Regions from separate parts of the Sinanaerobacter sp. ZZT-01 genome, predicted to be linked through region 1. Evidence: riboswitches for the same ligand, from Rfam matches in the RefSeq annotation. Region 1 holds a riboswitch; each other region holds the start of a gene.
What was found. A riboswitch is a leader RNA that binds a small molecule or an ion and turns the genes downstream of it on or off. The one in region 1 is predicted to bind cobalamin.
Positions count from the first base shown of each region.

Region 2: linked by a shared signal. The riboswitch ahead of U5921_RS06785 (MotA/TolQ/ExbB proton channel family protein) and the one ahead of U5921_RS05365 (S-layer homology domain-containing protein) in region 1 are both predicted to bind cobalamin.
Region 3: linked by a shared signal. The riboswitch ahead of U5921_RS10625 (hypothetical protein) and the one ahead of U5921_RS05365 (S-layer homology domain-containing protein) in region 1 are both predicted to bind cobalamin.
Region 4: linked by a shared signal. The riboswitch ahead of U5921_RS06075 (energy-coupling factor ABC transporter permease) and the one ahead of U5921_RS05365 (S-layer homology domain-containing protein) in region 1 are both predicted to bind cobalamin.

Region 1 is NZ_CP141728.1:1,087,582-1,095,670, forward strand. It holds gene U5921_RS05355 (FAD-dependent oxidoreductase) at 1-301, opposite strand, end outside; gene U5921_RS05360 (HAD family hydrolase) at 453-1,301, opposite strand; cobalamin riboswitch at 1,621-1,802, shown strand; gene U5921_RS05365 (S-layer homology domain-containing protein) at 2,122-8,089, shown strand, end outside.
Region 2 is NZ_CP141728.1:1,388,800-1,396,888, forward strand. It holds gene U5921_RS06755 (superoxide dismutase) at 1-365, opposite strand, end outside; gene U5921_RS06760 (PadR family transcriptional regulator) at 554-1,048, shown strand; gene U5921_RS06765 (DUF2812 domain-containing protein) at 1,066-2,307, shown strand; gene U5921_RS06770 (SurA N-terminal domain-containing protein) at 2,384-3,094, opposite strand; gene U5921_RS06775 (DUF4430 domain-containing protein) at 3,251-4,567, opposite strand; gene U5921_RS06780 (TIM barrel protein) at 4,811-5,773, shown strand; cobalamin riboswitch at 5,816-6,000, shown strand; cobalamin riboswitch at 6,274-6,488, shown strand; gene U5921_RS06785 (MotA/TolQ/ExbB proton channel family protein) at 6,674-7,303, shown strand; gene U5921_RS06790 (DUF2149 domain-containing protein) at 7,296-7,610, shown strand; gene U5921_RS06795 (S-layer homology domain-containing protein) at 7,638-8,089, shown strand, end outside.
Region 3 is NZ_CP141728.1:2,212,115-2,220,203, reverse strand. It holds gene U5921_RS10630 (InlB B-repeat-containing protein) at 1-3,477, opposite strand, end outside; gene U5921_RS10625 (hypothetical protein) at 3,583-5,307, opposite strand; cobalamin riboswitch at 5,521-5,734, opposite strand; gene U5921_RS10620 (FAD-binding oxidoreductase) at 6,095-7,480, opposite strand; gene U5921_RS10615 (electron transfer flavoprotein subunit alpha/FixB family protein) at 7,480-8,089, opposite strand, start outside.
Region 4 is NZ_CP141728.1:1,241,405-1,249,493, reverse strand. It holds gene hemL (glutamate-1-semialdehyde 2,1-aminomutase) at 1-1,003, shown strand, start outside; gene cbiE (precorrin-6y C5,15-methyltransferase (decarboxylating) subunit CbiE) at 1,041-2,288, shown strand; gene U5921_RS06085 (cobyrinate a,c-diamide synthase) at 2,290-3,711, shown strand; gene U5921_RS06080 (DMT family transporter) at 3,698-4,780, shown strand; cobalamin riboswitch at 4,849-5,036, shown strand; gene U5921_RS06075 (energy-coupling factor ABC transporter permease) at 5,177-5,926, shown strand; gene U5921_RS06070 (energy-coupling factor ABC transporter substrate-binding protein) at 5,929-6,228, shown strand; gene cbiQ (cobalt ECF transporter T component CbiQ) at 6,259-7,041, shown strand; gene U5921_RS06060 (energy-coupling factor ABC transporter ATP-binding protein) at 7,041-7,880, shown strand; gene U5921_RS06055 (sirohydrochlorin cobaltochelatase) at 7,893-8,089, shown strand, end outside.

The DNA.
Region 1 (8,089 bases):
GCCTTACATGCGGCTCCACTTTAATGACATCATACAGGCTCGCATGCCGATGTCCGGGAAAATCTACATTTTTATGCCGACTCAGTGCATCGGTAATTGCAAACAATTCTCCTGCTCCAAGCGCAATATTTTCCTCGGCTGCCGTATATCTTCCATTGTTGCGCATGATACCGCCCACATTTCCAAGCCCTAAAAGCAAATCCGTCTTTTCAACCAAAACTACATCCGCCCCGGCCTTTTTCGCAGCCAAGGACGCTGCACACCCGGACCAGCCTCCGCCAATTACAATCACTCTATTCAAAAGAAATACCTCCTTAACACTGTTTTTTTGCATACATTACAGTATATGAGGAGGTATGTTTTTTTACTTCTTATTCTTATAAAGAGCTTTCAAAAATACTGATTTCAAATTACATTTTAACTGCTTTTTTCTATTTAAGTTATTAATTTTTCTACTCATCTTGTCCAATCACAAACCTTTGAATCGCATGAGCAACGCCATCTTCCCGATTGGTTTTTGTTATAAAATGTGCAATTTTTTTTAATGGCTCTGCAGCATTTGCCATTGCAACGGAAAGACCTGCGAATTGAAGCATTGCCAGATCATTTTCACTGTCACCGCATGCCATAACCTGATTATGCTGTACATTTAAAAGACCGCATAAGTGCTGCAATGCATCCGCTTTGCTCGTCGTCGCACCGCCGATTTCAAGATTATACGGCATAGAGCTTGTTACCGTAATAGACGGAAACTTTGAAAAAAATCGCCAATACGCTGCACGCTTTTCTTTATCTGAAAAAATTAAATTAATGTTCTCCATCCGGCCGGCTTTCTCTTTTATAACCTGCTCAATGTTTTCCACGGGCTTTCTTGTACTCAGGGTATAAATCTGTGATCGCTCCGTCACCATTCCATATCGTTGTAAATTTTCCAGACATCTGCGCTCCGCAACCACGTCATGGTCAAAGAAGGCTTCTATCATAATGTCTTCGTCCTGAATATGCGGAAGAATCTCTAGGATGTTGTCTTCACCGATTAAATTCGAATATACCGTCGATTGGTCTTTCAGCTTTAGTATATTGGCACCATTTGAAGTAATCGCATATTCCATGCCGTCAACATCCAATACATCTTCGGGCAACGCACTAAATACACGTCCGGTAGAAATTACCACATGGATTCCTTCTTCCATGACTTTTTCTAAAACTCTTCGGCTGGATAAAGACAAACGCCCCTGTTCGTTTAATAGAGTTCCATCCATATCCAATGCGATTAATTTAATATCATAATTTGCGTTCATCCCGAGTTACCCTTCCCTTTTTCTTTTCTAGCTTAACTGTAACAAAAATTAGAGAAAAAGGCAAGCAGGGCACGTGTAGGAGAGCTTTGGTTATAGCACAGCTTCGTATTAAAAATATTGACAGCTTGCTTCTATATTTATTTACTTTATCCTACCTTGTATCCATCCTCTATTAAATGGTAAGTGACCCTGAATCAGCTTAAGAATGTTGAATTTTGTAGAAGATTGCTTGACAATATTTAGATGATAATGTTACTATTAAGAAACAATTTAATAAAACCTTTATGTTCTGCACATTGAAAGCCTAGTACGATAAAGTAAACTGGGGACTAACAATTGTGCAGCTAAGAGGGAAGCAGGTTAAAGGCCTGCGCGGTACCGCCGCTGTATGCGTGTAGTTTCTCTTATATACCACTGGTATGCCACTGGGAATTTCCTGGGAAGGCGGGAAGAAATGATGATACGTGAGCCAGAAGACCTGCATGAAGAGTCAACAACAAACCGCGGATTATCGGTATTGTTTAAAGTTTCTTGAATTTTTGTTGTGTTTATTTACAGAAAAACGGACTGTAGTATTTTACTGCAGTTTTTTTTATTGTACAAATTTAACTTTGTGCAATTGATTGCAGTATCTAGATCATTTAAAAGAAGAATGTATCTTAAAAGACAACAATTCAAATATAATACAGAGAAAACGGACTGTAGCATTTTGCTGCAGTTTTTTTTATTGCTTTTTAAGAAAAAGGCAATGATTTCAGTGTAACGCATTTGCGATAACATAAATTTTTCAAAGCAAACGAAGGGAGTGTGCAGAACAACAATGAAGAAAAAAGTTTTAGCAATGTTTTTGACATGGATGTTATGTCTAAATTTATTGCCAATAGTAGCGCTGGCGGATACGATAGAAAGCAATGTGTCTGCAGAAGTAGTTGAAGAAGACTCCGGTTCTACTGTAAGTAGCGAGTCGGAATCAGAGTCAGAAGTCTCAGAGTTGGAATCAGAATCGTCGGATCTGGAAAAAGAATTAGACCTTCAAGAAGATTCGAAAGACCTATTCATTGAGGAAGGTATATCTGAAAAAGAGAAGCAGAAGCAGGAGCAGCCGCTGTCTATTAAGATGGAAGGCAAGGATGCTGTGGATGGTGAAGCATCTGCCAAACCGGAGCTGAAAGACGGAGTGTACCAGATTGCAAATGAGGAGAATTTAGTGTGGTTCGCCGAGTTGGTAAACGGTACTCTTACAGATGGAACGTTACAGGACAAAGGTGCAGGAGCCGTTTTGACGGATGATATCCTTCTCAGTGATGATCCTTGGGTTCCTATGGGAAATTATTCAAATCAGTATACGGGAATTTTTGATGGAGAAGGACATACCATCAGTGGCATTCGCATCGATGTTTCGTCAACCTATCAAGGGTTGTTCGGGTACATAGGCAGTGCCGGTGCTGTAAAAAATGTAACCGTGGAAGGAAATATATCAACGCAATCTAATTATGCAGGCGGTATCGCGGGCTACAATGCCGGAACCATTGAAAGCTGTTGCAATAAGGCAACGATTACTTCAACACAGAAGTATGTAGGCGGAATTGCGGGCAGTAACTACGGAAAAGCTAATTCTTATGCAAAAATAACAGGCTGTTATAATGCAGGTGCAGTGACAGGTAATTCTAATGTAGGCGGAATTACCGGACAGAACAGATATGCTGATATCAACAGCAGCTATACTCTAGGGGAAATAGAATCGTCCGGCTCTAACACCGGTGGTGTTGTAGGATACGCCTATACCGGAACAATTTCCAGCTGTTACAGCACCGGAACCGTTAAGTCAACCGGAACCACCAATGTAGGTGCGGTGATTGGATTTTTATATCAATCCTCTAATGCAGCTTTAGAAAAAGCCTACTATCTTGAAGGAACTTTCCCTGTAGGGATCGGCAATGACGGAGAAAATTCCAATGTCAGTGCGAAATCTTCGGCTAACATGAAAACCGACAGCTTTGTTGCTGATCTCGGGGGAAGCTTTGTTTCCGATACCGTCCCAAATAAAAATAACGGTTATCCAATTTTGGGATGGCAGGACCCTAATGCAAAGTACATTGTTGCTTTTGAAGTGGATCAAGAGCAGGCTAAGGTTGCAGTAGTAGACAGCCAGGGAAATCCGGTTGCCGCTGAAGCAGGCGGAATCTATAAGTTGAGTAACGGAAGTTATTCGTACACTGTTTCAAAGGATGAATTTAAAACAGTAGATGGCAGTTTTAATATCAGCAACGGCGGAAAAAAAATCTCTGTAAATTTAGAGATTAAGACCTATGCTGTAACTTTTAAGAATATCACTCCGACAGACTCAAAGCTACTCGTTAAGGATTCAACAGGAACAATAGTAAATGAGAGCGGCCTGGTATATCATCTGCCAAAGGGCAGCTATACATTCACTGTTTCTAAATTTGGATATCACACAGAAGAAGGAAATTTTACTGTAAGTGGTACCGATATAGAGATTCCTGAAATCGTTCTTACTGCGTCCGCTAGAAGCACGGTTACATTTGATATTTCTTTTATTGATGACAATCCGAAAGCCGTTGGGATTGTATCGGTAAAACACGAAGAAGATGTGCAGGAAAAGAGTATGGACGGAAGCTATAGCCTAGCTGACGGCGAATACGCTTATTCGATAGCTTGCAATGGCTATAAGACCATCATGGGGAGCATAACCGTAAAAGGAGAAGCACTTCATATCCAAAAGACCATGGAAATACGGATCGTATGGAGCGGAACAGCAGAAGAGCCTTCCACGATCTCAAAGGATGGAAGCGTTTATTATCAGATCGCCAACGGTGAAAACCTAGCATGGTTTTCTAATTATGTAAATGCCGGAAATGTAACGGCCAATGCTCTTCTCACAGGAAATCTTGTTTTAAGTGATGAGGAGCAGGATAATACTTGGTCATCCATAGGCAGTTACTCAAATCAATACGCAGGAACATTTGACGGGCAGAACTATACAATTACCGGCTTAAAAGGTTCAAATGGACTTTTTGCGTATAGTAATACAGAAAGCGTCATAAAAAATATCACTGTTGAAGGAATCATAACCCAGGCAAGCAGCAATATCGGCGGCATTATGGGTTCAAATTACGGTAATATCAGTAATTGCTCTTTCAGCGGCAGTATTGTTTCCACCGGACAGCGTGTGGGAGGTATCGTCGGAAATAATGCAGGTGGAATGATTGAAAATTGCGCAAATTATGCGGATATAAAAACTTCCACCACTTATTATGCTACCGAGCTGGATGCAGGAGGTATCGCAGGACAGTCATCGGGCATTCTTAAAAATTGCTATAATTTTGGAACCATCACAGGCTCTTGTCCCGGTTCAGGCTGCGGAGAAATAGGCGGAATCACCGGAAACTCAACAGGAAGTATACAAAATTGCTACAGCATTGGAACCCTAACGAAAGAAAAAGATTCCATGGGTAAAATAGGGGCGGTAGCAGGTGCTTCTTCCGGAAGCGTCAGCAATTGCTATTACCTGACAGGCAGCTTCAGCACAGGTCTGGGCAGCGGTACGGGAGATGCCATAGCAAAGACTGCAGCAGAGATGCAAGATGACACGTTTGTGATCATGCTGGGAGACGCTTTTAATAAAGATTATTCCGGCGATAAGGCAATCAATCAGGAATATCCGGTCTTAAAGTGGCAGGGTGGATTAGAAGCCGGAGGAAATGCAAGTGTGGAAGCAGTTGCAGCCGACAGAAATGCCCTTCAGCTGGAACCGTTGGTGATCGAAGAAGCAGGAAGCCTAAATCTTCCTCTCACCGGAGAGCATGGAACAACGATTTCCTGGTCCAGCAGCAACACAGAGATTATCACTCACAATGGATTGGTAACCCTTCCTCTATCAGGAAGCATAAAGATAACCCTGACTGCAACGATTACAAGAGGAACTGCTTCCGATACAAAACAATTTGAATTGACGGTAAAATCGCTTGATGAAGCAACTAAGGATTATCTGGATCGGGCAAATAGTTCATTAAATGGTACGCTAAAGGTTTTGTCTCCTGCATTTGGAAACGATACAAATGTTGTTGCCATGGTTCAGGAAAAGTTGAAGGATTTAGGTTTTTCTGATGTAACAGCAACCATCGTCGATAATGTGGATGAAAGGTATATCGCTTCAAATGGAGACATCACTTATTTCTATGCAGATCCGGAATTGACTAATTCCATGAACTTCGGACAAGTCAACAACTTAAAGTTTACTTTAAGAAAAGCACAGCAAAGTGTTAATTTCTCTGTAAATGCAATCATTCGATGGGATAGAGATAAGGTGATCCAAACGATGACGGAACAGGTTGTTGACGCTCTTACCTTTGACTTGATAAAAGAACAAAATACAGATATTGATGCAGTTACCAAAAATTTAACCTTGCCACAGCAAGTAAATGGAAAAGCGTGGGCAGCGATCAGCTGGGAATCAGACAGTACATATATCAACATTATAAAGAATAACAGCGAATTGTTTGGTAATTTTACCGGTGAGGTCACAAGGCCTCTGGAAGATATAAATGTAAACCTAGTTGCTACGATAACTTTTAATAAGACTAGCTCTGGGAGCGAAGACGAAATCGTTCTTAAGAAAAGATTTCACTTGGTGCTGCAAGGAGACAATTCTGTCGATTGGCCAGCATACATGCAAGAACAATTAACTAAAAATTATACAATTGATAAATTGAAGATTTCTTCGAGCGGCAAACAAATTGATCCGAAAAATGTTACAGAGGATATCCAATTACTTACCGCTAGAAATACCGGAATTGAAAATTACAATGACTATAAGTTTACTGTATCGAGCAGCGATCCGAGCAGCGTAAAGATTAATGGCTACCGTGCGATTGTATACAGATCTCTTCCAGGTGATGCAGCAAAAACCGTAACACTCACCATATCTATGCAACGGAAGAATACAGACATTACAGTAACTAAGGAGTTCACCTTAAATATCCAACCTCTTACTCAAGGAGAAATCAATAAAGAGATCGCACTGATGGAACGGGTAAAGGCCAATTATGCAGCAGGTATTCTTGACGGAATGCATGCGGAGCAGGTAACAAAAAGTCTTCATGCATTTAAGGAGTGCTACTTAGATACAGATGATAATCTGGTTTGGGTATATGATATTTCTGAGTGTACAAACGAAGGAATTGAACCTTATGATTTACCAAAGGAAGGATATGATGAATCTTATAATTTATATCATTCAAGCAAGCCAAAGCTCATTCAGCATGAAAATTTAGTATTGGCATCAACGCCAGACTATGATACTGAGGTTGTCATAACAAGTAATCTGCAGAGCAGCAGATTCGCAAAATATGCAGAGAAGTACCCTGATAATGTAGATCTGAAAAAGCTGGTAAATCAACTGGTAAAAGCAACTGTCACAGTAAGGGGAAGCCAGGGAACTGAAAATCCAAACGAAGGTGAGATCGATGCAGAAGCAAATGTACTGATTAGAGCTCAGGCAGAAGGTGCTTTTTTAACCGTTCCTCAAAACATCAATGTTGCATATGATCTAGCCGAAAGCTACGGCTATATTGATGAAGTAGAAAATCACGTCTCTGCTTTGGACGCTTTAGTCAAAGAACATGAACTAATCTTTGGAGACGCATTTACCAAAGAAACAAAAAGTGAATATTTACAGGTAAGTTCCAATGGCAGCATTTCTGTTATTTTCGGGATCGACACTTCAAATAATGGATTTTCTATCAACGGAAGAGCTCCGAATGATGGAATCTATAACGAAACGTATCAAGGGTATACCGGCTACACTGTAAATCAAGCACAGATAAAGGACCGTGATATTGTGGAGTTCTTTATTTATCGCGACACTACAGGGTATTCAGATTATTACACATGGTTTGAAGAAGGAAACGAAATAGAAGCAGCAGCAAATGTTCCTTTCAATGTATCTTTAAAAGGGTTCTGTTTTGCGTACTATGGTATGAAGGATGAGAATGAAATAAAGAAACAGACGGAAAATATCTCGGGGGCTCAGTTGTATCTTGTCAACGAATATGGAGCATTGACAGCAATTGAAAACGCAGTGACAGACAGCGATGGAAAAGCAAGACTCACGTTATCGGCAGGCTCCTACTATATTACCGCTTCCAAAGAAAGTTCAACCCCAATCCTGTTACCTCTTTCAAAACTGGTAATAACAGCAGGAGAAACCTTAGAAGATAAGAAAACATCAGCAATTGAAGAGTTGACAAATTATAAAAACAGCTCCGATTATCGCGAAGAGCAACAACAGGAATTAGAAACTGCGATTGTCAAGGGAAAAGCATCCATTAATCATGGGGAAACCTTTGAGCAGATAAAAGAGGCTCTTGCAGAGGCAAAGAAAGAAATCGATACCATTAAGACGGATGCACAGCTGACTATAGAGGAGAAAGTGGAAAAAGAACAGGAAGCTTATAATACCATTTATAAGAGCTTAAAATCTTATAATGGCGGAACCGCATCTGAAATAACCATCACGATTCCTTATACAGGAACGGCTAGTGAAATTGAAAACAGTTTGATCGGACTATACTTAAACGTGTTATTTGAGCATCCTGAATTATTCTATGTCAGAACGGAATATCAAATTGAATTCGAAGGAAACGCTGCAATCATAAGACCTTCGATCATTGAAGATTTTAGAGACACGGAATTCCTTACAATCGCAAAGAATAAACTGCAGGCAGCTTTGGACTCGGCAGCAGAGAAATGTATTTTTTCTGATATGA
Region 2 (8,089 bases), 300 kb from region 1:
TTCTTTTCAAGTTCTTCTGTTGAACCGAAAGTTTCTTCTATTTTATCTTTAAACTTTCCAGATGGTTCGGTCGCATTTGCAGGTGCCATACCATCAAAATATAAAAAGTGGTTATATACACCTCCGGCATTATTTCTGACTGCGGTACGAATGCTTTCCGGCAATTCGTCCTGTCGTATGATGAGTTCCTCTAAGGACCAGTCTTGATAGGCAGGGAAGTCAGCCAGTGTTTTATTTAAATTATCTACATAGCTTTGCAAATGTTTGTCATGATGAAAGCAAAGTGTGCTTTTTCCAATGTGAGGTTCAAGTGCGTCATACGAATAGGGCAGTGGTTTTACCTCAAATTTGTAATGCTCGTTCATATCAGTCTTCTCCTCTCAAAAATAAGTATTAAATAGCATTCTAGCCTTATTATAACAGTTTACTTCATAAGTTTCAAATAAATAGCACTTGACAAATATAAAAAATAAATTATTATAGTGAGTATAGATATATCTAATATCGATATAAAAGTGATTTGCTAAAAAAAGAAGGGAAGAAAGAGAGAAAAATGGCAAGAGAGCAATTGAAAACTTTAACAGAGCCGATGTATTATGTACTATTAGCTTTGACAAAGGAGCAGCACGGGTATGCGATCATGCAGAACATTACAAAGCTTACAGAGGGACGGGTCGAGGTCGGTGCAGGAACTTTGTATGCATTGCTGTCTCGTTTTGAAAAAGAAGGAATTGTGATACAGACTCGGGAGATAGAGCGTAAAAAGCTGTACTGTTTGAGCGAATTAGGAGAGAAACTTTTAACTCGTGAGTATGCAAGGCTCAATCAAATGGTAAAGGATGGCGACTTATTTTTTAATCAAGACGGCACCTTGCCCCCAATTGACCGGGGTGGGATTGAAGAGGAGGAAGAAGTCTTATCCGCAATAGAAAATGAATCGAAAGATGAACCCGAAGTGCCTTTAGGGGAGAATGTGAAAAAACCGAAAATTGTGTCAAAACCAAAAGGCTTGCGTCATGCATTTGAAAAAGGTTTGTTAACAACATAGAAGGGGTAATGGTAGATATGTTACAAAATAGTAGAAGAAAGGAAAAATACTGCTGGCATTTTTGGCCGTTTTTCAAACATGGGTATCAATATATTCCAGAATATTTAAAAGAAAAAGAAAAAAGAGGATTTCGTTTTTCTTCTTTAGGGTGTTTCTCTGTTTTTGCAAAATATCAGAAAGTAGAGCCTCAAGAAGTGAGGTATGATATAGATGTTTTCCGCCCAAAGGCTTATATAGACATACAGCCTTATCTCGATTTATGTGAAGATTCGGGGTGGGAACTTCGATGGCAGTGGGATGAATATAAAATTTTTCGGGCGATAGACGGGAAGAATCCTACCGTGTTGCAATCCGATTTACAAACAAGACAAGAACAAGAAGCAGGTATCATAAAACGTAACTTTTTCAGTAGATTATTTTTTTGTATATGGTTTACTTTTCTGTTTTACATCCTTCAAAGTAAGTGGAGCTGGAGTCAATTCTATTTGGATTCTTATGGGGATCAATGGATAGTAGGTGTTGCTTTTATAATTTTTATCGCGGGCTTTTTTGCTTTATTTTTTCAAATGTGTATCGCATATCGTTTCTATTGTAATAAAAAAAATCAGAAAGAATTTGAAGCGGGAGATTCCTTGAAACGCATAAAAAGATGGATGGGCATTGTTAAAAATATGTACTCCTTATTTGCATTTCTTGCTGTGATTATAAGCGTTTTTTTGCTTGTATGGGACTTGGACTGGTCGATTTTCGCAGGAGGGATAATCGGAGGGGCAATCGGCGCTACACTTCGAGTTGCATCGATTCGATCTAATTGGCCGTCAGATGTAAAAATGAAAGGGACTCATTCCTCGACATACTATTTTAAAATCGGAATTCTGTTTCTTACTTTTTTTTCTATTTTATCTTTTGCTGCTTGGGAAAATAAAGAAATTTTAGAAAAAAGTAATTTTTGTGTAAAGGAAATTACAAAATCCGAAGACTATTATACACCTTGGCTTGGCGGAAGCTGCTTGATTGAAGTCAGACAAGAGAAGATGATAAATAAGATATGGGTGAGCCTTGATGAAGAAATCCGCGGATCAAAGTATTTTCAAGTCGTAGAGTCAAATGGAAAAAGAGAAATTTTGATGGAGCGCGAGATCTTAAAAGAAAAAGAAAGAGAGCAGTACGGGGACTACGATATGGGATTTTTGTATCCGCAGAAGGGTAGAGTCTTGCTTCGAAAAGGGAAAACGATTTATATTACAGATAAAAAATAATGAAAAAATCCTCAAACCTGGTGTTTGAGGATTTTTCATAGTGTGAATCTATGTTAAAAGAAGGAAAGTGTGCCATTTAATATAGACTGTCAATCGAAATCAAATCATATTCCGGTCCATATTCTACAATTAAGGAGTCTGCAGCTTCTGCAATCATTGCTTGCAGACTTACTTCATTTTTTATAGCCTCGTCCTGATTCAGCTGTTGGCGAGTTTCATAATCTGCGGATTTATCACCGGGGAAATAATATTGATACAGCTTCTCGTAATAGAAAGTTGTCTCCCATATCTTCTGATAAATAGCATTCGTCATATAGCTTGCCTGTAATGCTTGCTTATAAGCAGAAGCGCTGCCCAAGGAATGAACCTGATTCTTTATATCAGTATTGATTTTTTCCTTTTCCTGTTGGGAGAGAGCTAGCTTATTTTTTTTTGCAAGTTTTTCAATGGCATAGACTTCTCTTAGAGCTGTCAATGTATCGGATTTTAATCGGCGTTGTGAGCTGCCGTCCGTATCATTGATAAAACAAGATTCGTCTGTATCTTCCATTGTTTTTTTCATATTGAGAAAGTGGTAACGATATTCTTCTAAGGATACCTCTTTTTCATCGATTTTCATAACATAGTTTACGGAAATGTTTTTTTCTCCAATTTTTAAATAGGCAGGTTCCATTTCATATTGGTTTTTCTGATTTTCCTTGCATGCAACTGTTCCAAGAAAGCAAATAATACCCAATAGTGAAAAAAGGGCAAGCCATTTTAATGGCAGATACCTTCGGATTTTCATTGGTTGGATTCTCCTTTATTTAAAAACTGCTTCAGCAATTTTATCTTATGGTTCATTTTAATAAAACGACCTTTACCATGTATCTTTCATTGTAAAGGTCGTTCATGTCGTTCATATGAAGATAAAATGATGATTTACTGAAAGCTAATAAACGGTTTATTCCTCTGGCGTATTTGTTGATGCGGGAGAAACAAAGGTCCAAGTCAAAATATCACCTTCATTTAAAATCGTATTTTTTGCATCTAGTTCAGGCGACTGGTCGTTTATCTTAAAACTCCAGCCAGTTGGATTTTCTGGAAGTTCGTTTGCTGCATCTTCATTCTGATCTGTAGATTTGACAGAAATTCCGTTTATGCTTTTGATTATCCCGGATTTATGCTCAATAGGAGTTTCTGTAATTTTTCCGTATAATACGATCGCATCCAAAACGGTAGAATCCTCTTCAATGGTGAATGGACCATGGACATCCTGTTCTTCACTGTCTTCAGGATAATCAATTGTTAAAGTGATGGAAGGACCTGATAGATGGTCAATTCTATAAGTTTCAGCATCGGAAGCAAGCAGCAGATAAGTATTCATGTCATTTACGATATCACATAAAGCAATCGTTGCCTGCCTCGTAGCCAGATTATCAAATTTCTGATCCCCATCTTTTTTCATACGAAAACTACCATCTTCATTTTGGAACGCAAGTAATGCTTCAAATGGTGTCAAACCTTTATCGGTAGCAGGAAGAGACTGATCAAACGCGGTAAGTCCCCAAATTGCAGATGAGATTGTACTTGGGTTTTCCGTTCCGCCGTTTTCAAATCCACCGGTTTCCAGCTGCTTGTCTTTAAAGAACCGAATGATTTTTTTCATAGCGGGATCTTTTTTGTGCTTTTGAAAATACGGAGCAAGTGCAATGCAAGAAATGCCGGTTAAGTCCACATTGCCCTCGGCAAGCTGCTGACCATAAGCGAAGCCTCCGTCTTCTGCCTGATAAGAAAGGAGGTATGCAACTGCATGATCGTAGTCATAGCCATCTTTACTGATTGCTACGTTTAAAGCGATCATAGCCCATACATGCTGATTGATATAAGTTGCATCGAATGAACCCGTTTCTAAATTCTGTGTTTCAGATAATTTTTTTGCAAAACTGATAGGGTCACCCTCTCCTTTGATGGTATCACTCAAAATTGCACCGATGTAGGAGGAAGCATACTCATTAGTTTTCGGCGTTTTAGGAAGGGTTAAAAAGCTCCACCCAATCCCGATTCCATCTGCTTGGTTTGCTGCACAAAGCGCAACGAGTTCTTCCCAATTGTTTAAATTATTTTCTGTTTTATAATAATTAACGGCATTTTCCAAAGCGATGAGAGCTTCGGATTGCTGCTCTGTTTTCTCAAAGCTGCATCCGCTGAGATTGCCCATTAATAGACAGAGTACCAGGCAAATTGAGAACCCTTTTTTCCAATTTTTTTTACTTTTCATTGCGTTCCTCCTATGAATGCTGCGTAATTTTATATTGTATTATAAACATTTTCATCGTCTGCATGAAATGCTTTTTCCTTATATTAAAACTAACATATTTTAGGAAGGTTTGCAATAAGGACGAGCCGTTATAGAAGAATCAAATATCGACTGAAATTTAGAAAAAAACTATAGGATTGACAATAGGATTGACAATTATATTTTTCAAAAATATAATGAATGCAAGTGTGAGGAGGGGAGAAAATGGAACAGATATTATACATACCCAGTTATAATGAGACTTTGGGAGAATATGAAAATCCGCAGGATTTAAAGGATTTTTATGAAAGATACGGATGCAGAGGATTAGAAATTATTTGCTGTGGGAATGACGATAGAAAGATTATATCGCCCGATATGGTGAAGGGACTCCATATGCCGTTTTATCCTTTTTGGATTGACTTTTGGAACGAAAATGAAGAAGCCTTGTATCAAGAATTTGGAGAACGCAGTGTATGGGAAGGCTTTTATGGTGGAAAACACCCCCAAGTACTTTTAGAAAATTTTCAAAAAGATTTGGAATATGCGAAAAAAATGGATGCAGAATACGTCGTTTTTCATATTTCTGATGTGACAATTGAAGGTGTATTTACGCATAAGCATATGCACACTGATGAAGAAGTCATTGATGCTTCAGCAGATCTGATTAACCAGCTGCTGGACCATAGAGAGTATACCTTTACTTTTCTTATGGAAAATTTATGGTGGCCTGGACTTACGATGACAAACCCAAAGATGACAGCACGTCTTTTGGAGAAGGTTCATTATGAGAAGAAAGGTATCATGCTGGACACCGGGCATTTGATGTGCAGCAATCTCGAATTGGAGACAGAGAAGGAAGCATGGGAATATGTTGAAAAGATGATAGAACTGCACGGTGACCTGCGTCAATACGTTAAAGGCGTTCATTTACATCAGTCGGTAACGGGAACTTTTACGAAAAAAGCGTTGAAACAGCCTCCGATTTTAGAAAAGGATTATTATAAGAGATTTCAGCAAGTTTATGAGCTTTTAGGAAACGTTGATACTCACCAGCCGACAGAATGCAAAAAAGCAAAAGAGTTTCTCGATCGATTAAACCCTTTATATGTCGTTCATGAGTTAATCGCTTCCAATAGAGAGCAAAGAGAAGATGCTTTAAAGAAGCAAAGTAAATTATTTCGATAAAAGACTTGACGGTGACCATGTTTACTGTTAAGATGAGAGTAACTTCATAAAAGACTTTTATGTAAGGGAAACAGGTTTGAATCCTGTGTGGTCCCGCCGCTGTATTCGTGGAGTCTTTGTTTGAGAACCGTGAGGTTCGCCACTGGGAAACCGGGAAGGAAAACAAAGACGTAAGAGTTTCTCTACAAACGTAAACCAGAAGACCTGCATAAAAGAATGCTGTACCAACGGGAGATTTTGGGCATATAGCGAAAGATTGATACACAGAAAATACGGGCTGTGGCATTTTTGCCACGGTTGTTTTTGTTTTTGTCCAAAGTTATGATAGAACCGTTTGTCTCTATGAAGTTTGATAACTGCCTTTTCATCCGCAGGAGTGTTAAGGGTATAGAACTTGCGGCTATATCCGAGATTCTCCTGCTCCTTTTCTTTTAGAACATTTTCTAAGAAACAGGAAAAAATACAATCTTAAAAAGAGTGAGATTAGATAAAGAATCAATTTACATAAAAAATGTCTTGTGCCTGCTTATTAAATCAATATAGGCAGCTAAGAGGAAAACAGGTTGAAATCCTGTGCGGACCCGCCACTGTAATCGCAGCGTTTTGCTTCAAATTCTATTGGATCAATTGAAAACAGCAATGCAATAGAAAGAATATTGAGCGGAACGGCTTAAAAGCGTAAGCCAGAGAGCCACATAAGACAAGAGTACATTCCACGGGTAATTGGAGAAAATAAGAGTAAAAAAGTAGAAATTTACTCTATTTTTCAATGTAGCAACTTCACAGAAATACGGCTGTGGCAGAAATGCCACGGCTTTTTTATTTGCAATAAGTCAGAGAGAAGTAATGGGATCATTATAGAAATTCAAAAGAGCAAACCGTTAAGAAGGAGATCAAAAAATGAAATTCAATTTAAGTGAAGCATTGCATATAATTGGACAAGTTATGATGAAGCCATGCCTCATCATTTTGTTGCTGCTCATGGTGATTGCAATCTGGCAGTTAGGGGACATGCTGGTCGAACTGCTTGTGGAAAGACGAAAACTGAAAAAGAATCATATACCTCAGCTGTTAGAGAAAATACATGAAGGGAATGAAAACCTAGATACAGTGATCGAAGAAAGCGGATTGACTTCTCGTCAGAAGAATTTACTGTGTACATTGCTCCATGCTAAACACCTTCCAAAAGTGTCATTGATTGCATTAGCGCAAAGACTTTTGGCGACGGAAGAGGAGCAGTATGAAAAAACGACTGCCATCACTGACTTAATAATAAGACTGGGGCCTATGTTCGGACTGCTTGGAACATTAATTCCTCTAGGCCCCGGGATTGTCGCTCTGGGAAATGGAGACACAGCAGCACTTTCAAAATCTTTAGGGGTTGCGTTCGATACAACTATAGCCGGAATGATCGCAGCAGGAATTGCTTGTGTTATCTCTAATTTACGTAAGCGTTGGTATAATAGCGATATGGTCACTTTAGAATCGGTGATGGAGTGTGTTTTAGAGGAGGTCACTGTAGATGATTAGTAATGGTGGGCGTTTAGGAAGACGGCGGAGAAGCCTAATGAATGAGCCAGAGCTGAACCCGTTAGAAACCTTGTCAAATCTAGTGGATGTCATGCTTGTTTTCGCCTGCGGATTGATGATCGCAATTATCCTCTATTGGAATGTAGATATTAGTAAGGTAGTGGATATTATTACTGAAGACGAGTTAGTGCAAGTAGAACATTTGAACGATGCGGCAAAGGATGGAAGTATGGCGGAGGATTTTGATTCAAAGGGAATTGTTTATGAAGATCCAGAAACCGGAAGAATGTATATCGTTAAACAGTAAAGATATAAAAGAAGGGAGAAAAAGAATATGAAAAAGAAATTAAGATTTACAAAGGTATGCAGTATTGTGTTAGTATTATGCTTCATTTTCAGCGTGATGTCAGTCAGCGCATCATCAGAGGCCTTCAATGACATTCAAACACATTGGGCAAAGGGTGCGATTGAACGCTTCAGCGAAAACGGAACGGTGAGTGGCTATGCGGGTGCATTTAAGCCAAGCGATCCGATTAAGCGTGGAGACATGGCTGTTATTTTAAACAAGATAGTGGAATTTAATGAAAAAGCAGAAAATACTTTCACAGACTTAAAAGAATCTTCTTACTATGCAGAGGCAATATTAAAGTTAAAAAGCGCAGGTGTGATGAGTGGAGCGGGGAATTTCGCTCGACCGGAGGATCAAATCACAAGAGAAGAGGCTGCACTCATGCTGTGTCAGGCACTGAATCTTGAAAAAGAAACTGTATGTAATACGACATTTAA
Region 3 (8,089 bases), 1.1 Mb from region 1:
TTCAATACTCGAATCCAGATAGTAACACTCCTTACTTCTCTCATAACTGCTTCCGGCAATAGCCCCTACAGCGTTTCCGGAAATATCTCCCGTGTTATAGCAGCGACTGAAGGTTCCCTTTGTGTCAATTCCCCCTACAAGGCCGCCTGCATTTCCGACTGAAGCCGTTACCTCCGCTGTATTAAAAAGCATATAAAAATCATCATCCTGATTAAAGTTTTCCTTTGAAACACAACCGATGACACCGCCTGCATTTCCCTTTGCACTTACGTTTCCACCTATAACTCCCAAATGATGAAAACCTCCACAATTCAACATTTTACCTATGACTGCACCCACATTGTTTTCACCTCGCACTGAACTATTCTCCAAATACAAATTTGAAACAAAGCTATCTTCTCCCACATATCCAAAAAGGCCTTGATTGTCAAGCTCCGATGCATCAATCTTTAGGTTAGAAACAGTATGGTACGCTCCATTGAACTTTCCAAAAAATGGATGTTCTTCTGTACCAATCGGGCTCCATTGCTCAATTTTCTTTAAATCAATATCACTTCCCAATTCAAAGTATTTCCCCTTATATCCATTCTTTGCACTTCCTTCCGTTCCTTCGTTTACTTTTTTCGCCAGTGCCGCTAAAGTATCCGCGTCCGCAATAATACAAGGATTTTTGGTTGTTCCACTTTCAAACGAATCAATCAGCTCCCATGCGGCATACAGCGTCAATCTGCCTCGCTGCTCAATTGTTCTATCCTTTTCCCATTTTTCTCCCTTTCCGTCCTTTTCTGTGTACCACCCTAAAAACTTATATTGCATTCCCGGTGATGCGGTGCGGCTCACTTCCTTTGGCGTAAATTTTCCTTCAAACGAGAAACGCTGTGCTTCCTCCGGCTCGGTACCGTCACAAGGATCAAAGGTGATATACAGTGCATCCTCATTCCATATGGCAGTCAATATAAGGTCTGCAGTCAGTGCGGTTTCAAAATCATAAGGAATATCTCTTTGTGTATCCGGATTGTCTCCGGCAAACCAGTTCTCGAAAAAGTAGCCTTCTCGCTCAATTAAAGGCTTCGAAAGATACTTTCCATATTTTACCTTAGTCGGAATTTCTCCTTCTATAATGGTTCCTCCATCCAGATTCCATGTGACATCTATGGTCTCGGGCGCATCGTCTGCCTTCTTTTGAAAAATAGCTTCGGCAATTACGCTTCTGCCCGGATTTTCAAAGGTAAATACAATCTTGCCGTCAATTTGATCTTCTCTTGACTTTTCCAGCTTATTTCCATCTGTATCCGTCAGGTTCAACAGCTTCAAAATATACCCGTCCTCCGGCGTTACTGTCAAGTGTAAGGATTTCTCAATAAGGTAAGGCTTTGCTTCCGCATCTTTCCCAAAGACGATTGTCCCGCCTTTTTCCTCCCCTGCTTCATCCTTCACCTTACACGTAATTTTTCCCACTGCGAGAATATCTTCATCCGCAAAAACAAGATAACTATCTCCCTGTCCCCAGATTCCAGAAAAGGTTTTTTCTTCGTCTACTTCTACTGTATTTAAAAGAAAAGCTACCTCGCCATTTAAAAACGCAGTCTCCGGTTTAGCAATCGCCACCGAAGCGTCCTCAGGACTTTCCACGCTGCCTTCTAAGAAATAGCAATTTATCAGATTAGACGTACTGGTGCTAATTCCGCCTTTTTTCCCTAGGGAATCTACGTTTCCTAGATTATAGCAATTTGAAACAGGGCTGCTTGCAGTTTTTCCTAAAATGCCACCTGCTTCTTTTTTGCTTGCATTGACTTCACCAATATTATAATTGTCACTCAATTCACAGACTGATGAATACCCTATAATACCTCCTGCCGTTTCCGATGAATCTACATCTCCGCTGTTTTTGCTCCGCAGTATTTTACTCTGCTTTGCCTCTCCGGTAAGTCCACCTGCCCGTTTTGTCAACGCTTCTATTTTTCCTTCGTTGGAGCTATCTTGAATGCAAGACTTCTTACTTGCACTCCCTCCTAAATTTCCTACAAGCCCACCGACATACCATTCTCCCTTTATTCCTGCTGTATTTTTGCAGTCATTCATTTCTACTGATGTACCTTTTCCGGCTAACCCTCCTGCATACATTGCCTTCGTTCCTTTTACTTCAATTCCCCCATTGTTTTCACAGTTTGAAAGTATCATAGTCTTTTCAATTGATTCTGCATTTCCTATCATTCCACCAGCATAATAGCCTGTAATTGTTACCGCACCGCTGTTTATACAGCCGATAAGAGAAGTATCCATTGCATAGCCTAAAATTCCTCCCGAGGGATAGTCCTTTGCATTTGTTTCTGTCTTCCAGCCTCCGCTGATGCTTCCTTCGTTCGCACAGCCTTCAAAGTTTCCTTCCTCAGCAAAGCCAGCAATGCCTCCCATTCCTCCACTATGTGCCAAATTTTTCGTTGCCTCTGATTCGGAGGTAATGATGCCTTTGTTGCTGCAATCTGTCAAATCACTCTTCTTTACATAACCCGCAATTCCTCCTGTACAGATTTGATTCTTCTTGCCATCTTCCGATAAATTTAAAACACTTATATTGGTATCATTTCTGCAATTAATAAATTTACTCTCCTCTGCGTAAGCAGCAATGCCTCCCGCATAGATATTTTTTGCTTCTGCCGTTCCCTGTACCGTGCTTCCCTCACCAATCTCTGTATTTTTAATTTCCGCATTTTTTATATATCCAAACAACCCGATGTATTCCAGGCTTGAGGTTTCCATCTTTAAATTTCTTACCTTGCATCCGTCGCCGTCAAACACACCGCAAAAGGGATGTTCTTTTGTTCCGATCGGCGCCCATTCCTGAAGCTCTAAGTCAATATCCTGCGTCAGCTTCAGCGTTTTCCCCTTAAAATCAATACCGCTATTTACTAATCCCCCTAATTTTTTTATACCTTCCGCATCAGCAATAAAATAGATGGCACTCTGAGTCGTTGCTTCATACTCCATTATATTCGGCAATCCATTCTCAAAGGCAAGCTCCAGTGTTTCCATAACCGGCTCAGAAATCATTTCCTTCAGAGCCTCTTCTACCGGTTCTTCCCTATCCTCTTGATTTTTTATCACATCATCTGTTGTAGCCGAATCCTCCGAAAGAACATCTTCGCTTTCTTTTTCTGTTTTTTCCATTTCGCTAAATTCCTTTTCATCTGCGCCTTCTTCTGTTTCTTCCTTCTGATTATCAGACTCTTCTCCTGCCGTATTCTCATCTTCAAACATATTTTCCCCTACATCAATCCCCTCATCCTCCGATACTCCCACGGCAGAATCTGATTCTTTATCCTTGCTACCCCCGTCTTGTACAACGCTCTCCGTTCTCCCTGACAGCTCTGTACCCCTATCTTGTGCGTAGCTTGCTCCCACCGGTATGATCTGCCCCAAAATCAAAACCATGCACAGTGTCAAGCTTAAAAAATAGTTTCTTTTCTCATGCTTCATTCTTTCTACCGCCTTCTACTTTAAAATAAGGATGTGCCTATCATCCAAAAATGAAGACACATCCTTCTCCTCTCCTACTTCTTACTCAAAGCATCAAGCCTTCTATTATTTTACAACGTAAAAATGATCGTAATCATTTCCGAAGGTTAAGATGCCGTTGCTGGACGCCATTCCCTGCAACGCATACGTATCTCCTTGCGTCTGCCATACCTTAGTTCCGGTACTTGCGTTATAGCAGTAGCCTGCTCCGGTTGCGGAATTGGTATTGAAGTACAAATAGTTCACGCCTCCGTCCGTATTCACAAGTACTGAGCTTTGTACCGGTCCCGGTGTTGCAATTGTCGTAACTGCATGACTTGTCTTATCTATCTTCTGCACACCGCCTGCGCTAAATCCAGCGTAATAGCCTACATAAATATCATTTCCTACTACGGTCGGTGTCGACGTGGAGGTCGCTGCGAGCTCTGCCTTCCAATCCAAGGTCGGCGTACCGTTATTTGGTGTAAAACTCCAAATGTAACCGCCCTGGCTCGTGAAGTAAAGGTGCCCGTCTACGAGGGAAATCGTGCTGCGCACATTGCCCGGGCTCACACCGCCTGCCGTTGCTAGATTGATTACACTTCCCTGTGATACATCTTCAAAATCGTCGCCAACCGGACGGGCATACAGATAGCCGTTATCTCCGCCGAAGTATACGTAATCCTCGTCTACCACCGCACCGGCCCAGTAAAATCCGCCGTTACCCGGGTTGTATTCCAGTAACTCTTCTACACCCATATCATATTGATAATACGTGCCTGCGTGACCCGACCAGGTTCCGAAGTAAATGTAATCTCCGTCTTTTACAATTGGCGTATTGATCTGTGCGTTATTTGGCACAGCCAGTGACCAATCTGTAGTTGGTGTAGCGTCGATATCTACTACCTTTGTAATGGAAGTTTTTTGCTCATATAAGCTACAGTATTCGATTTCCACTGTGTTTCCTGTATTTCCGCTTATCTCATAAGTGAATTCAAGCGTATTCGCTCCGGTAAGCACTGCTGCTTCTGCCGCTGAAGATTGGTCATCAAAGTTTTTATTTAAGTAATAGTGACCGTCGATCAGATCTGCAGACGTGAAAGTCTTTTCTCCCACTACAGTTCCGTTCAGCTTTGCCGTAACGGTCATACCCACACCACTTCCGTTGATCTTCACGCCGGTAGCCGAACGGTGCTTCTTGCCGTTCTCTAAATCAATATTTGCCTGTGTCATTGTAACCGTCTCATCCCCGGATACAATCACCTTATTCGCTTCCATTGTGATTCCGGACCCAGATACGGTCCAATCCTTTGTTACTCCTGCTTCTAAAGCCAAATTATCGTTTGTTGCTTTCTGGTTGTAGCCGGAAGCGCCTACATAGATGCTTCTGTCTTCCACATCCAGATATGGGCTGGACAGCTGAAAGCCTGAGCTCTGCGTGATCTGCGCATCCCATACGACGTGCGGTGTCGATGCGGTGCAGTCGATCTTTGCAAGCCGCCCGCCACCACTTCCATCCTCTTTTACGGTGTACCCGTCATACAGCACATACGCATAGGTATCACCATCACCTGTCGTTTCCATGACAGCGGCGGAATCGACGCCGTCCCAGCCGGAGCCGTTATGCGGCAAAACAATCTGTGTAACGCTCGGACTTGTTGTCGTTGGCGCTCCATCCGTCAAGATTCCGTTGTGAATATCATTGCCTTGATACGTGGGCCAATCAGCCGCAAAGGCAGGGATTCCCATACTTGCTACCATAGCTGCTGTTACCAATGCAGCTATTGGCTTTCTTAATTTGAATTTCATCATTCGCTTCTTTCCTCCTTCTTTTTCTTAAATAATTGAGTTATGCTCCATACGGCGAGATTACCGTATTTTTTCAATCATGCTCACCCCCTTCCTCTTTTATTTCAACAAAAAAGACTGCGGCAAAATGCCGCAGTCCGTTTTCACTGCTCCTATTTATATCATGTGCTCTTTTTTTCCTTCAAAAAAATCCTGCAAGTCATTTACCTCGTGACTATCACTGCCTTCTATCCATGCAGGTCTTCTGACTTGCGCATCTTCGTTTCCAATCTCCTTCCCAAAGGGCTTATCACCCCTCAGTGGCAGTCTGCATTCCGCAAATATGATTCAGAAACTCCGCGCTTACAGCGGCGGGTCCGTGCCGGATTTTCACCGACTTCCCTCTTAGCTTCCGGCTTTACCCGGTAGAACATGAATATGTATTCAATTCGTTTTATACTTGTCAAACATTGTCGAAAATATTGTTTCTTTCTTAATATTTACAATTTTATAGATTTATACTACCATCTATTTTTCTATTTTTCAAGAGCAAAATTACTACCGGATTAAACCGGCAGAACATGAATTGTATTATTTTTTCTAATTTCATCTGATTTGAGTTTATGTTATCAGCTTTCATTATATTTTGCAAGTGAAAATCATGCTAAATATTTCCTAATTTGTAAGATAGATAATGTCCTGTTATGTGAATTTAAAGAAAAAGAAACTAACTGCTCTGTTCTTCCTCAGCAGTCAGCTTCTTTTTACTTATTTCTTCCTATCTCTAAGGTATGCAAGCTCTTTATTCATGCTACATCAACACTGTTTTTGGGTTCATAATATGATTCGGATCAAATACCTTTTTAATCCCCTTCATCAGTTCCAGCTCTACAGGTGATTTTTGCAAGGTTAAGTCCTCTGTCCTGATTTTCCCAATCCCATGCTCTCCTGTAATCGTTCCTCCGTAAGAAAAGCAGGCATCATACATTTTCTGCTTCAGTTCCTCTGCATACGGCGGAATGCTCCCGTCCTTCAAATACAAAATATCATTATGCACATTTCCATCTGCAATATGCGCAATCACATTCGTACTGGTATCATACTCTTTTACCAGTCTTTTTAAATCGCTGATAAAAGCTGGAATCTCTGAAACCGGCACTGCCATATCAAAGGAATCGCATATCGTTTCTTTAATGTACTCATAATGCTGGCTTCGAATTAATAAAAGCTCTTCCTGTTCCTTTGCTTTTCCGGCATACAAAGTTTCATAACAGTTGTTTTTCTCGCAAATTGCATTGATTTCCCTACATGCATCATACAGGCGCTCCTCATTTTTTTCCGAAAGAATAATCAGCAAATCTGCATTTCCTCTTTTCGCCTGCCATTCCAAACCAAGCATTTCTGCCGTTCCCACAAACAAATGCTTATCCATGTATTCTACTGCAAGAGGAATATTTCCGCTTTGTAAAATGTCCATTACTGCCTGACATGCATCCTCAAATCGTTCAAACGGTGCCACAATCGTTGCAGAACTGCGATCTTTTGGATAAATTTTCAATATAATTTTAGTAATAACAGCCAATGTGCCTTCGCTTCCAAGCAAAAGCTGCATTAGATTATATCCTGCATTATTTTTTACAAGCTTTCCTCCGAGCTCCAATATTTCACCGTTCGGGAGGACTGCCTCCACACCCATAATATGCTTTCGCATCACACCGTGACGTACCGCTCTGGCTCCGCCCGCATTGGTTACCGCCATGCCGCCCATCTGTGCACCTTCATCTCCGGGATGTACTGGGAAGCTTAAATCATTTGATTGATCCAGCTCTTCAAGCAAGTCCATCAGTGTAACACCAGCCTCTAAAACCGCTACCATATTGTTTCGGTCAATTTCTAAAATTGCATTCATTCGTTCCATCGTTAAAATAAAGCTTTCCTCTACCGGTGTGCATCCACCACAGAGTCCGGTTGCTCCACCACGTACGACTACGGGAATCTTCCATTCATTGGCCAGCTTCATAACAGCCGCTACTTCCTTTGAATTTGCTGGCTTTATTACGATTGAATCTATATTTGCCTTCGGGCGGTATGCTTCTTCTACTTCATCATAAAGGTAAGAGGCGGTCAGTTCTTTCTTTGTCAGAAGATAATCCTCTCCAACGATATCCTTTAATGCTTTTAAAATATTTTCCTTCATTATTCCGTCTCCTCCTTTCTCCATGCATGAATCAGCTGCGGTATCACTTCATACAGATCGCCTACGTATCCATAGTCGGCAACTTGAAAAATAGGGGCGGAAGGATCACTATTTATTGCGATGATCGTCTGAGAATCCTTCATACCTGCCAAATGCTGTGGTGCTCCTGAAATACCGCAGGCAATGTATACCTTTGGCTTTACACGATTACCGCTGTATCCTACCTGCATCGCACTCTCTGCCAAGCCGGCGTCGACCAGTGCTCTCGATGCGCCAACTTTTCCTCCTAAAGTACGCGCCAATTCCTCAAGCAGCAGCAGATCCTCTTTTTTTCGTAAGCCGCGCCCCGCTGCCACGATAACTTCTGCTTCTGTAATATCCATATCATCCATTGGAATGATTTCATCTATTTTACTCTTTGAACAGAGTGCCATATATGGTTTCATCATCACAATATTTTCAACTCTTGACGTATCTCTTTGTGCCTCTGCAAATTCCTTATACCGAACCGTTGCCATCTGCGGGTCTTTTACCGTTTTAATATGTGCAAACAAATGGTCACTGAATGCCGGTCGGATCTGAATCAGCCGCCCTTCTTCGTTTACTTGT
Region 4 (8,089 bases), 150 kb from region 1:
ATTAGTTTGCGGATTGGTGCCTTCCATGGATATGGTTCGCATGGTCAATTCCGGAACCGAAGCAACCATGAGTGCTTTACGTACAGCAAGGGGGTACACTGGAAGGGATAAGTTCATTAAGTTTGAGGGCTGTTACCACGGACATAGTGATGCCCTTTTAGTAAAAGCAGGTTCCGGGTTGATTGCAAACGGTGGGGCGCCGGACAGTGCTGGTGTGACGGAGGGCTGTGCAAAAGACACATTAACAGCAGTCTATAATGACTTTGAAAGTGTGCAAAAATTATTTGAAGAAAATAAAGGTGAGATTGCTGCGATTATCATTGAGCCGGTTGCGGCAAATATGGGCGTAGTACCTCCTAATCCAAGATTTTTAAAGCAGCTGAGAGAAATCTGTGATGTGAATAAAACTGTATTGATCTTTGATGAAGTCATCACCGGATTTCGTTTGGCCTTAGGCGGTGCGCAGGAATTATTTGATGTAAAGCCGGATATGACGACATTCGGAAAGATTATCGGCGGCGGAATGCCGGTCGGTGCCTATGGCGGGAAGCGGGAAATCATGGAGATGGTAGCACCGTGCGGCACTGTGTATCAGGCAGGCACGCTGAGCGGAAATCCGGTAGCAATGGCAGCAGGTATTGCACAGCTCTCTTATTTAAAAGAGCATCCGGAAGTTTATACGCACATTAATAAACTGGGGAAGCTCTTGTATGGCGGTCTTCGCAAACTTGCTGAAAAGGCGGATGTGCCTTGCAGTGTCAATGACATCGGTTCCATTGGTTCTTTGTTTTTTACCGGACAAGAAGTAAAGAATTATCTGTCTGCCAAAACCGCCGATATCACTGCTTACGGAACTTATTTCCGTCAGATGCTCCTAAAGGGTATTTACCTTGCTCCGGCACAGTTTGAGGCAATGTTTATTTCCTATGCACACACGGAGACGCAAATAAAAGAAACCTTAGAAGCGGCGGAAGATTGCCTGACAAATCTAAAACGCGTCTAAGTCAAGCTGCATTTAAAATGAGGAAGACGGAGGCCATATGAAACAAATATATGTAGTTGGGATCGGGATGGGAAATCCAGAAACTTTGACGCTTGGCGGGAAAAAATGTATTGAAACGAGTCAGGCGTTGATAGGTGCTAGGCGGATGGTAGACAGCTTTCCACAGGGAAACAAGAAAAAACATTATGCAATTGCACCCGAAGAAATCACGGCATGGATTTATGAACAAACAGATATAGATTGCATTTCTGTTCTGATGTCCGGCGATGTTGGTTTTTTCAGCGGCACGAAAAAATTATGTACACTTTTAGAGGAAAAAAATAAAGAAAGATGCGCAGAAGGAAAATCTCCTTTTTGTAAGGTGGAGTGCGTCGCAGGAATCAGCTCCCTTCAATATTTCTGTTCGAAGTTGAATACCTCCTGGGAGGATGCTAAAATTGTCAGTCTGCATGGACGGGAGGCAAATGTAGCCGGTACGGTGCAGACAAATGAAAAAACGTTTTTTTTAACGGGAAGCGACCATCCGGCACAGGAGATTTGCAAACGGCTGATCGAAGCCGGATTAGGACAGGTTGAGGTTGCCGTTGGAGAACGCCTTTCTTATGAAACGGAGCGGATTGTGCTTGGGAGTGCAGAGGAACTGGGAAGGCAAAGCTTTGATTCTCTCAGTGTGGTTTTAGTACAAAACAATAAGATACAAAGACGCCAAAAACAATCCTATGGATTTTCAGACGAGGATTTTTTACGTGGTGATGTGCCGATGACAAAGGAAGAGGTACGCAGTGTCAGCCTTTCAAAATTACAGATATTAAAAACGGATGTTATTTACGATGTGGGTGCCGGCACCGGTTCGGTATCCGTTGAAATGGCACTGTTGGCGGAAGAAGGACAAGTCTATGCTGTAGAGACCAACCCGGAGGCGGTAGAACTTATTCGTTCCAATCGAGAAAAATTTGGTGCTTGGAACTTACAGATCTGTGCAGGGAAAGCACCGGAAGCATTGAACGATCTGCCGAAGCCGGATAAAGCCTTTCTTGGAGGAACGAAAGGAAATATGGAAGAGATCATTTCTTTACTTGTCCAAAAAAATCCACAGATACGTATTGTTATTAATGCGATTGCCTTGGAATCCATGTGGGAAGCGATGCAAGTGTTAAAAAAGTATGGATTTGAACACGTAGAAATCGTACAGCTGTCTTTGGCTAAGGCGAGAGAGGTAGGAAGCTTGCATATGATGACAGGGCAGAACCCCATTTTTATAATTAGTTCACAGAAAGGACAATAACATGCAGCGTAATATTCCGAGACTGATGATTGCAGCTACATCGAGCGGGGGCGGTAAAACAACAATTACCTGTGGTTTGCTGCAAGCTTTTATAAATCGTGGGATAGAAACCATTTCATTTAAATGCGGGCCGGATTATATTGATCCGATGTTTCATACAGAGGTGCTAGGGTTAAAGTCGAGAAACTTGGATCTTTTTTTCACAGATGCACAAACGACGAAAAATTTGTTTTGTAAAAATGCAAAGGGATTTGAGCTGGCAGTAATAGAAGGTGTTATGGGCTATTATGATGGGCTTGCGGGCATATCAACAGAAGCAAGTTCTTATGATTTAGCAAGAACGATGCAAACGCCAGTGATCTTACTAATTGACTGTAAAGGCAAATCTGTTTCCATCTTGGCTGAGATCAAGGGATTTCTGGAGCTTTGCCCAGACAGCAATATCAAGGGAGTTCTGTTAAATCGCTGCAATGCAATGCTGTATCCTGACCTTAAGAAACAGATTGAAAAAGAATTGGAAATTGAAGTTTACGGCTATGTACCCCAAAGGAATGATATTTCTTTGGAAAGCCGCCATTTGGGATTAGTCACCGCAAAAGAAATCGGAAACTTAAAACAAATCCTTAACCGCATTGCTGAACAAATGGAAGCAACCGTTGATTTAGATCGTTTATTGGTACTTGCTAATTCGGTAAAGCCGATTGTTTGTGAGGTAAAGGAATGCGTTCCGGGTAACTGGAGGATTGATGAGCTGTCACACGTGCAAGAAGATAAGGCGCGTATTGGTGTTGCAATGGATCAAGCCTTTTGCTTTTATTATCAGGATAATCTGGATTTACTTGCTGAACTGGGAGCGGAAATTGTACCGTTCAGTCCACTGAAGGAAGAAACACTTCCTGAAAATCTACACGGGCTTATTTTTGGAGGAGGCTATCCCGAGCTTTATCTTGAAACGCTTTCTTCGAATAAAAACTTGTTAAAAGAAATTAAGGAAACCATATCCAATGGAATTCCGTGTCTTGCTGAGTGCGGCGGATTTATGTATCTGCATGAGTGGATTCAGGATGAAGAAGGTAAACGAGTGCCTATGGTGGGAACGATTGAAGGAGGAAGCTATCCGACAGAAAAACTGGGGCGATTCGGCTACATTACGTTAACGGCGAATCAAGATAATCTTCTCTGCAAAAAAGGGAAAAGTATACGGGGCCATGAGTTTCATTACTGGGACAGCACGAATACAGGAGACTGTTTTCATGCGCAAAAACCGCTTCGAAAAACAGAGTGGAACTGCATGATTGCAGAAGGAAATTTAATTGCCGGTTATCCGCATTTACATTACTATTCCAATCCCCATTTTGCACACAATTACATAAAATCCTGTATGAAATATAAGAAGGAGGTTGAATGCATTGCAAAAAGATGAAAAAATTGCAGTTGGAAAAGCAATTTTAGCAGCGGCGCTTTTTGGAATCAGTGCACCTTTTTCAAAGATATTGTTGGAAGAAATTCCGGCGGCTTTAATGGCTGCTTTGCTTTATTTGGGAGCCGGTATTGGAATGTCCTTTGTGCAGGGTGCCGCTTACTTATATAAAAAAGAACCGTTAGAAGCAAAATTGGTGAGAAAAGATTTGCCCTACACCGTGGCGATGGTACTTCTAGACGTTTTGGCACCTGTTTTTCTCATGCTTGGGCTGAGTACTACCAGTGCAGCCAGCGTATCGCTTTTAAACAATTTTGAGATTGTTGCGACTGCACTAATTGCCGGTATTTTTTTTCGGGAGCCGCTTGGAAAGCGTATGTGGGGAGCGATTGCGGTAATTACTGCGGCAAGTATGCTTTTGTCATTTGAGGATGTTTCAAAACTTTCTTTTTCACTAGGAAGTATTTTTGTATTGCTAGCTTGCCTTTGCTGGGGGATGGAAAATAACTGTACACGCATGCTTTCATTAAAAAACCCGCTCGAGATCGTGATTATAAAAGGCTTTGGATCGGGGTTTGGCGCTCTGCTGCTCTTTCTCTTTATCGAAAATAGAGAAGGTATCCCTTATTTGACTGGATTTTCATCCGTCTATTACTGTATAGCGGCAATGCTGTTAGGCTTTGTAGCTTATGGCCTGAGTATTTTCTTTTACATTTCAGCGCAGAGATATTTAGGAGCGGCGAGGACGAGTGCCTATTATGCAGTCGCGCCTTTTATTGGGGTAGCTTTATCCATAGCCTTTTTCTCAGAACATCTGCCACAGCGTTTTTGGGTTGCAGTTCTTCTTATGATAGTAGGGACCTATTTAACGACAGTAGAAAAGCATACACATATACACAAGCACCAAACGATGGGACATACGCATAAGCATACGCATACCGATGGGCACCATAACCACGTTCATGAAGGGGATGGTGAGCTTGTTCACAGCCATTATCATATGCACGAGGCAATGGAGCATACACATAAACATAAGCCTGACATGCATCATCGGCATGCGCATGAATGCTAGCCTGAAATAATATAAAATAAAAAGGACAACTTCTTGAAAACGAAAAAATCACATGATATAATGAGATGACAATTAAGATATTATTAGGTGTTCGGTATTTTCCTGCCGAAAGAATAGGGAAGATGGGTGAAAGTCCCACGCGGTCACGCCGCTGTAATGGTCGAGTTGTATACAACAGCATCACTGTGGAAATGGGAAGATGGTATACAATGCTGAAGCCAAAGCCAGAAGACCTGCCTGATGATAGGTTCTGATTTTATTAAAAATCAGTAATTACATTTTCTTACGGACGATAGGAGGGTGTAATTCAGGGGAACATGAGATACATGATGTTTCCTAGTATTACGCTATTCTGATTTGTTTTAGAGTGGCGATTTTTTATTGGAGGGAAAAATTATGACAAGAACAAAAACAGAAAGACGGATTTTTTCATTAGGGGTTATCCTTGCTTTTGTGTTTGGAACGGCAACGATATCCAATGCAATGCACATTATGGAAGGATATTTGCCATTGAACTATTGCATTATATGGGGAGCGGTTTGTATTCCATTTTTAGTGGCAGGCTTTTTTTCAATCAAGAAAACACTTGCAAAACATAGAAAGACCATGCTGATTTTAGTGATGGCAGGTGCGTATGCGTTTGTACTATCCGCATTAAAAATTCCATCCGTTACCGGAAGCAGTTCTCATCCGACAGGAACCGGACTCGGCGCAATTTTATTCGGGCCTTCTGCTATGGCAATTATCGGAATTATTGTTTTATTATTTCAGGCTATTTTACTTGCGCATGGAGGCCTGACAACTTTAGGTGCAAATACTTTTTCCATGGCAATTGCAGGACCATTCGTATCCTATGCAATTTATAAACTATGTAGAAGCGTAAAGCTCCCAAAATCAGTTGGTGTATTTTTGGCGGCTTGCTTAGGCGATTTATTTACTTATTGTGTGACTGCTGTTCAGCTCGCAATGGCACATCCATCCGAGGTGGGAGGCTTCCGCGCATCTTTAATTGAATTTTTAGGAATCTTTGCAATGACACAGGTGCCGCTTGCACTCATTGAGGGATTAGTGGCCGTTGTAGTAATGCTGGGATTAGAAAGTTATGCTAAGCCTGAGTTGACTGAGCTTGGATACATGGAGGTGTAAAGATGACAAAGAACGCTAAGATAGTAATTGTACTGCTGCTTCTCGTAGTGGTCATTGCGGTAATTCCGCTTTTATTCATTCACGATTCTGAATTCGGTGGCGCAGATGGTGCTGCAGAAGATGCAATCACAGCGATTAATCCAAACTATGTCGCATGGGCAGAGCCTATTTTAGAACCGCCGGGCGGTGAAACCGAATCCCTTTTGTTCTGCTTACAGGCAGGACTGGGTGCCAGTGTATTTGGTTATGGGTTTGGATATTTAGTAGCTAGAAAAAAATACAAGAAAAAAGATGAAAAATAAAGTCTGGATTGGACCGGGAGGAAAGAAACAATGATGATTATCGACAAACTAGCGTATTCGTCCCAACTACGATATAAAAGTCCATTTTTAAAATCTGCCTTTGCGGTCGGAACACTTTTCATATGCGTGGGTGCCCGCTCCTTTGTCGTATCAGCTATTGTATTGATTCTAATGGGATGTTTGACTGTGTTTTACAGTCGAACATCTTTTTCCCATTATATGAAACTTATGACAGCACCTTTTGCCTTTCTCGCATTAGGTACAGTCGCCATTGCCGTAAATTTTACGGATGCACCTATGGACTTGCTATCAATTCCCGTAGGTACTCATTATTTGGCTGTGAGTGTCACATCTTTCACTTATGCCATTCGATTAATTCTTGTTTCCCTGGCTTCTGTTTCCTGTCTGTATTTTCTTACGCTTACGACTCCGCTTTTAGATCTGCTTACTGTTTTGAGGCGCCTGCACTGTCCTTGGATCATTGTTGAATTAATGATGTTGATTTATCGGTATATCTTTGTGCTTCTTGATATGGCAGTTGCGATCACAACCGCTCAAAATTGTCGTTTGGGTAACCGCGATGCGAAGACCGCCGTTCAAGCTATGGGACTCATGCTGTCTGTGCTTTTAGTCCGAGCTTTAAATAAATCCTCATTGCTCTATGATGCGATGGAATCTCGTTGTTACGACGGAGAAATCAGGGTATTGATGCAAAGCAGTTCTTCGGGCATGAAAGAAAAGGCAGGAGTCACTTTATTTTTAATCGCATTATTGATGATTTCAGCTGTCTGCAAATGGAACGGAGGCATTTAATGAAGGAGACGATTGTAAAAGCAGAGAAGGTATGCTATACGTACGAGGATGGTACCGAAGCACTGAAAGGAATCAATTTAGAGATAAAACGAGGCGAAAAGATTGCGATTATGGGAGCCAATGGTTCTGGGAAGTCTACCTTTTTTCTTCACTTAAATGGTGTGATGAAGCCAAAATCAGGGACTATTTATATAGATGGAACGCCGATTAATTATTCCCGAAAGGGCCTTCTTGAGGTAAGAAAAAAAGTGGGAATTGTGTTTCAGGACCCAGATAATCAGTTGTTTTCAGCAAATGTAATACAGGAGATTTCCTTTGGTATTTTGAATTTGGGAGTCGGTGAAGAAGAAGCAAAGGAAAGAGTCGAGCAAGTAATCAAAGAATTAAATATTACGGAATTTAAAGAAAAGCCAACTCATTTTTTAAGCGGTGGACAAAAAAAACGAGTCGCGATTGCCGATATTTTAGTCATGGACCCTGAGGTTATGATTTTAGATGAACCTGCTTCAGCACTTGATCCAAAGCATGCACGTTTGATTGACGGGATTGTGGATCAATTGAGTGAAAAAGGGATTACGGTGATCCTTTCCACGCATGATGTGGAACGTGCACTGATCTGGGCTGATCGAGTTATTTTGTTTCACGAAGGGTCGGTCGTTGGACAAGGTGTTCCGGAAGACGTTTTTTTAAATCAAGAACTTTTAACGAAAACAAACCTTGAAAAACCTACTGTACTTCGCATTTTTGAACGACTCTGCGAGGTTGGTATTTTAGATAAAACACTGCCAATGCCCCGTAAAGCGGAGGAATTGGAACGATATATTATGCAAAGAAGATAATTGGAGGATTTCATGAACCAGAAAAAAGCAATGCTTGTGGTCAGCTTTGGGACCAGCTATGAAGAAACCAGAAATAAGACCATTGGAGCAATTGAAAAAGAGATTGCTGAAAGTTACCCGGATTGGGAAATCCGGCGGGCATTTACCAGTGGAATGATTTTAAGAGTATTGGAAAAACGTGATGGACTGCATATTGATAATGTGACAGA